Regions from separate parts of the Paracidovorax sp. genome, predicted to be linked through region 2. Evidence: riboswitches for the same ligand, from Rfam matches in the RefSeq annotation. Region 2 holds a riboswitch; the other holds the start of a gene.
The links. Region 2 has a riboswitch for S-adenosylhomocysteine ahead of ahcY (adenosylhomocysteinase). Riboswitches for the same ligand answer to the same signal wherever they lie in the genome.
Positions count from the first base shown of each region.

Region 1: it holds a riboswitch for S-adenosylhomocysteine, as region 2 does, so the genes downstream of both, metH (methionine synthase) here and ahcY (adenosylhomocysteinase) in region 2, are expected to answer to the same signal.

Region 1 covers NZ_JBXYZY010000002.1:7,867-11,271, reverse strand. Annotated here, with positions in the region: gene AC3A84_RS02845 (aminotransferase class V-fold PLP-dependent enzyme) at 1-751, shown strand, start outside; gene AC3A84_RS02840 (hypothetical protein) at 929-1,714, shown strand; S-adenosyl-L-homocysteine riboswitch at 1,845-1,964, shown strand; gene metH (methionine synthase) at 2,024-3,405, shown strand, end outside.
Region 2 covers NZ_JBXYZY010000049.1:208,145-211,549, forward strand. Annotated here, with positions in the region: gene AC3A84_RS19505 (peptide chain release factor 3) at 1-253, opposite strand, end outside; gene AC3A84_RS19510 (MFS transporter) at 464-1,702, shown strand; S-adenosyl-L-homocysteine riboswitch at 1,782-1,860, shown strand; gene ahcY (adenosylhomocysteinase) at 1,933-3,360, shown strand.

The DNA.
Region 1 (3,405 bases), on a different contig from region 2:
GCAGCACGCGCCGCATGGCCTGATCGACCTGCAGAAGACGCCGGTGGACGGCGTGAACATCGCGCCCTACAAGTTCTTCGGCTGCCGGGGATCGGGCCTGGCGTGGCTGTCGGAGCGCGCCGCGGCGCTGCCGCACCACAAGCTCTCGGCCAAGCCGGAAGGCTTCTGGGACCTGGGCAGTTCATCGCCCTGGCAGTTCGCCGTGGTGACCGAGATCGCCGACTACGTCTGCTGGCTGGGCCGGCAGGCGCTGCGGGAACTGCCGGAGCTGGCCGCTGCGGTGGAGGCGGCTTCCGGCACCGACGAGCCCTCGCGCCGCGCGCTGTTCGCGGCCGGCATCGAACGCATCATGCTGCACGAGCGCGCCCTGCTGGCGCGGCTGCTGGACGGCGATGGCCATGGCGATGACGGCGCCCGCTGCGGCCTGCGCCGCATGGCCGGCGTGCAGGTGTTCCTGGACCACCCGGACCTCACGCTGCGCGACCTGATCATCGCCATCGGCATCGACGGCGTGGACTGCACCCAGGCCGTGCATGAATACGGCCTGCGCGGCGTGACGGTCTATGAGCGCAGCGTGGCGAGCCTGTATTCGCGGCGCATGCTCGAATCGTTCGGGCTTACGGGCGCGGTGCGCGTGTCGCCGCTGCACTGCCACACGGCCGAGGACGTGGATGCCTTCCTGCGGGTGACGGCAGACATCGTGCGGGCGCATGCCGCGCCCCGGGCCGAAGCCGCTGCGGCCACGGCCTGAACGGCGCCGCGCCCAGACAGTCCTGCCCACAGCCACGCCGCACAGCGCTTCCTTCAGCCGCCCATCGGCCTTGCCGCCACCGAAGGCGTGTGCCGCGTAGCCGGTCAGTTCCAAGCCGCGGGCGCTTGAGCGTGGGCCGGACCTGGTAGGCCACCTGCCCATAATCGGCCCGTGATCATGCGCACGCCGGCCACCTCCACCCCGCTTGCCCGCCGCCGCCTGCTGGTGCAGGGCGGCGCGCTGGCCGGTGCGGCGCTGCTGATGGCCGGCTGCGGTACGTCCGCGCATACCGACCGGGGCGAGGTGCAGGCGGCAAGCCTGCAGTCCACCGAGCTGGCACAGTCCGACGTGAACCGCATGGCGACGCTGGCCATGCGCGACAACCTGGACGGCCTCTACCTGCTGATGGACAAGCTCTACCGCCGCAACCCGGCCGAGTGGCGCAAGGGCGCCCTGGCGCCGGGCCAGCTGCCGGGCCGCATCCAGGCCGGCCAGCGCGTGCGCGAGGCCGTGGAGCAGCGCCAGCCCTGGGCGCCGCTGCAGGGCCGGCGCGACATCGCCGCGCTGGCGCTGGCGCTCAGCCCCGAATTCACGGGCGACCGGGTGGCGGCCGTCACCTACGCCACGGCCGACATGATCATCACCGCGCACGGCGGCAAGACCGAGTTCTTCCTGATCGACAGCCTGGACGCGCAGCACCTCTACAACGCGGCGCGCAACGTGGAGATCGCCGTGTGGCTCATCGCCCAGCGGCGCGATGCGGCCACCGGCCAGCCGCTGCTGCTGGCCGACGAGATCGCGCCCGGCGTGCGCAACCTGAGCTTCGAGCGCGAATACGGCAAGATCATCGCCCGGCTGGACCTGCTGGCCGCCGTGGTGGCCGAGAAGTACCGGCGCGCCGCCATCAGCTATGTGCAGAACCTGCTGGGCGGGACCTTCCTGCAGTTCCTGCCTGTGCGGTGAGCCGGGTAGCGCGCGCATGGCGGGGCGCGCATGGCGGCAGGCCACCGGCTCCTTGACGGGGACGGCACGGCGGGTCTCCGCGATGCCCCACACGCGAGGCATTTGTTCGGCGTTGCCCTAAAATTGCCCGCCCCCCGAGGAGCGTTGCAGCGCGCGCCGGCCCTTGCTTTTCAAGCCAGGAGCCGGCAGCGTCAGGCTCGGGCCGGCCGTTGCCCCGCAGCTTTGCGCCTTCCAACGACGCTCACCTGTTGTTCCATCCCCCAACCGATTGCACAGGTGAGCCTGATGTCCGCTGTTTCCCTCCCTCCCATGAAGCTGTCCGGCCTGGAGCCGGTGTCCATCGGCGAGGGCACGCTGTTCGTCAACATCGGTGAGCGCACCAACGTGACGGGCTCCAAGGCCTTCGCGCGCATGATCCTCAACGGCCAGTACGAAGAGGCCCTGGCCGTGGCGCGCCAGCAGGTGGAGAACGGCGCCCAGGTCATCGACATCAACATGGACGAGGCCATGCTCGACAGCAAGGCGGCCATGGTGCGCTTCCTGCAGCTGATCGCCTCCGAGCCCGACATCGCCCGCGTGCCGATCATGGTGGACTCCTCCAAGTGGGAGGTGATCGAGGCCGGGCTGCGCTGCATCCAGGGCAAGGGCATCGTCAACTCCATCTCCATGAAGGAGGGTGTGGAGAAGTTCAAGCACGAGGCGCGCCTCGTCAAGCGCTACGGCGCCGCCGCCGTGGTGATGGCCTTCGACGAGCAGGGCCAGGCCGACACCTTCGCGCGCAAGATCGAGATCTGCGAACGCGCCTACCGCGTGCTGGTCGATGAGGTGGGTTTCCCGCCCGAAGACATCATCTTCGACCCCAACATCTTCGCGGTGGCCACTGGCATCGAGGAGCACAACAACTACGCCGTCGATTTCATCGAGGCCGTGCGCTGGATCAAGCAGCACCTGCCGGGCGCCAAGGTCTCGGGCGGCGTGTCGAACGTCTCCTTCAGCTTCCGCGGCAACGACCCGGTGCGCGAAGCCATCCACACCGTGTTCCTCTACCACGCCATCAAGGCCGGCATGGACATGGGCATCGTCAACGCCGGCATGGTGGGCGTCTATGACGACCTCGAACCCGTGCTGCGCGAGCGCGTGGAAGACGTGGTGCTCAACCGCCGCCCCGACGCGGGCGAGCGCCTGGTCGAGATCGCCGAGACCGCCAAGAGCGGCGCCAAGGACGAAAGCAAGAAGCTCGAATGGCGCGGCACGCCCGAGCACCCCAAGACGGTGGGCGAGCGCCTGGCGCACGCGCTGGTGCATGGCATCACCGACTTCATCACCGAAGACACCGAAGAGGCCTACCGCGAGATCCTCGCCAAGGGCGGCCGCCCGCTGCACGTGATCGAAGGTCCGCTGATGGACGGCATGAACATCGTGGGCGACCTCTTCGGCGCCGGCAAGATGTTCCTGCCCCAGGTGGTCAAGAGCGCGCGCGTGATGAAGTCCGCCGTGGCCCACCTCATTCCCTACATCGAGGAAGAAAAGCGCCAGGACGAGCTCGCCGGCCGCGACGTGCGCAGCAAGGGCAAGATCGTCATCGCCACCGTCAAGGGCGACGTGCACGACATCGGCAAGAACATCGTCACCGTCGTTCTGCAGTGCAACAACTTCGAGGTGGTGAACATGGGCGTGATGGTGCCCTGCCA
Region 2 (3,405 bases):
CCAGCAGGTTGATGACGTGGTCGCGGTAGAGCATCTGCATGACCGAAGAGGCCACCGAGATGCCGCGCTGCTTTTCGATCTCCATCCAGTCGCTGGTGGCGTGGCGGCTGGCCTTGCGGCCCTTCACGGCGCCCGCGATCTGGATCGCGCCCGAGAACAGCAGCAGCTTTTCCGTCAGCGTGGTCTTGCCCGCGTCGGGGTGGGAGATGATGGCGAAGGTGCGGCGGCGCCGGGTTTCGGGGGCGTAGGACAAGGGTGTGCTCGGGAGGTGCTTCGAAAGCACCCCGAGGCGCGGGCGTGCGGGCCGGCGCCCTGGGGGCGGAACCCGCGATTTTAGCGGGCCGGGGTTCGCAGCGCTGCGCCTATCGGGTTCGCCCGCGCCGCCCGAGCGATGCATTAGACAGCCGCGTTGCCCGGCACGGACAATCACGGCACCACACACATCGGGGGGATGGGAGACGCGATGGCAACGACCACAACGGCCGCCGATGCGGCCCTGCCGGACGGGGTGCTCGTCGGCACGCCGGCCTACCGGCGCATCAGCTTGGCGCTGTTCCTGGCAGGTTTCGCCACCTTTTCGCTGCTCTACAGCGTGCAGCCGCTGCTGCCGGAATTCGCCCGGCATTTCGGCGTCGGGGCCGGGCAGAGCGCCCTGGCGCTGTCGCTCACCACGGGGCTGCTGGCCGTGTCCATCCTGTTCGCCGGCGCGCTGTCGCAGTCCGTCGGGCGGCGATGGCTCATGTTCGCCTCGATGGCGTTGGCCGCGGCCTGCAATCTTGCGGCGGCGCTGGCGCCGCAGTGGCCTCTGCTGCTGTTGGCCCGGGCTGTCGAAGGCGTGGTGCTGGGCGGTGTGCCTGCGGTGGCCATGGCCTATCTGGCAGAGGAGATCGATGCGCGCGGCCTGGGCTTCGCGATGGGCCTGTACGTCGGGGGCACGGCCTTCGGTGGCATGTCGGGGCGTGTGATCATGGGGCTGCTGACCGATGCCTACGGCTGGCGCACGGCCCTGGCAGCCATCAGCGTGCTCGGGCTGGTGGTGGCCGTGGGCTTCATGCTGCTGCTGCCGCCGTCCCGCCGTTTCGTGCGCACGGAGGGGTTGGGCGCGGCCCGGCATGTGCGCATCTGGCGAGACCATCTGCGCGATCCGTCGCTGCCGCTGCTGTTCGCGGCTGGCTGCCTGCTGGTCGGCGCGCTGGTGGCGGTGTTCAACACCATCGGCTTTCGGCTGTCGGGCCCCGGCTTCGGGCTGGGGCAGAGCGAGATCGGCCTGGTCTTCACCGCCTACCTGCTGGGCATGGGGGTGTCGCCGGTGGCGGGCGGGCTGGCAGACCGCCTGGGCCGTGGCCCGGTGCTGTTGACGGGTGTGCTCATGATGGCGGCGGGCGTGGCGATGACGCTGTCCAACCACCTGGTATGGGTGATCGCCGGCATCTGCGTGCTCACGCTGGGGTTCTTCGGCTCGCATGCGGTCTGCAGCGGCTGGGTGGGGGTGGTGGCCCGGCATTCCAAGGGGCATGCTTCGTCGCTGTACCTGCTCATCTATTACCTGGGCGCGAGTGTGCTGGGTGTGGCTGCCGGCGGAGTCTGGGAGTTCGGGCAGTGGCTGGCCGTGGCGGCCTTCTGTCTGGTCTTGCTGGCCGGGGCGCTGGGGCTGGCTCTGCGCCTGCATGCCACGGCCCGGGCGGCTGGCGCGGCCACCTGACTCGACCTGACTCAGGCCACCGACGCGGTGGCATCCCGCCGCGGCCATGCAGGACGCAGGGTTTTTGTACAATCGCGGCCATTCCGAGGAGCGTTGCAGCGCCCCCAGCACAGCGGGGCGTGAGGCTCGGATCAGACAAGCAACGACGCTCACCCACGCTATTTCCGGTGCGGTGAGTGCCTTTCCCAAAGAGCGTGGTTTTTCACAAACGTCCTTTGTTGGAGAAACCCATGAGCGCAGTTCTCAAGACCCCGGCCGACCTGGCCATTGCCGATATTTCCCTGGCCGACTGGGGCCGCAAGGAAATCAAGATCGCCGAAACCGAGATGCCCGGCCTGATGGCCATCCGTGAGGAATTCGCGGCGGCTCAGCCCCTGAAGGGCGCGCGCATCACCGGCTCGCTGCACATGACCATCCAGACGGCCGTGCTGATCGAGACGCTCAAAGCCCTGGGTGCCGACGTGCGCTGGGCCTCGTGCAACATCTTCTCGACGCAGGACCACGCCGCCGCCGCCATCGCCGCAGGCGGCACGCCCGTGTTCGCCATCAAGGGCGAATCGCTGGAAGACTACTGGGACTACACCCACCGCATCTTCGACTTCGGCCCCAAGGGCTCGGCCGGCGAAGGCCCCAACATGATCCTGGACGACGGCGGCGACGCGACGCTGCTGATGCACCTGGGCCAGCGCGCCGAGAAGGACCTGTCTGTGGTGGCCAACCCCACCAGCGAGGAAGAGCGCATCCTCTTTGCCGCCATCAAGGCCAAGATCGCCCAGGACCCGACCTGGTACACCCGCAAGTCGGCCGAGATCATCGGCGTGACGGAAGAGACCACCACCGGCGTGCACCGCCTGAACGAGATGTCCGCCAAGGGCACGCTGCTGTTCCGCGCGATCAACGTGAACGACTCGGTGACCAAATCGAAGTTCGACAACCTCTACGGCTGCCGTGAATCGCTGGTGGACGGCATCAAGCGCGCCACCGACGTGATGATCGCCGGCAAGGTCGCCGTGGTGGCCGGCTACGGCGACGTGGGCAAAGGCTGCGCACAGGCCCTGGCCGCCCTGCGCGCCCAGGTGTGGGTCACCGAGATCGACCCCATCAACGCCCTGCAGGCCGCCATGGAAGGCTTCAAGGTCGTGACCATGGAATACGCCGCCGACAAGGCCGACATCTTCGTGACCACCACCGGCAACAAGGACGTGATCCGCCACGAGCACATGGTCGCCATGAAGAACGAGGCCATCGTCTGCAACATCGGCCACTTCGACAACGAGATCGACGTCGCCTCGATCGAGAAGTACCAGTGGGAAGAAGTGAAGCCCCAGGTGGACCACGTGATCTTCCCGGACGGCAAGCGCATCACCCTGCTGGCCAAGGGCCGCCTGGTCAACCTGGGCTGCGCCACGGGCCACCCGAGCTTCGTGATGTCCAGCTCCTTCGCCAACCAGACCATCGCGCAGATCGAACTGTTCACCAAGCCCGACGCCTACCAGGCCGGCAAGGTGTACGTGCTGCCCAAGGTGCTGGACGAGAAGGTCGCGCGCCTGCATCTGAAGAAGGTCGGCGCCCAGCTCACCGAGCTGACCGACACCCAGGCCGCCTACATCGGCGTGAAGAAGGAAGGGCCCTACAAGCCCGACACCTACCGCTACTGATCCCCGGATCGCATGCGGCACGGCGCCGCGCCCGCCCTGTGAGGG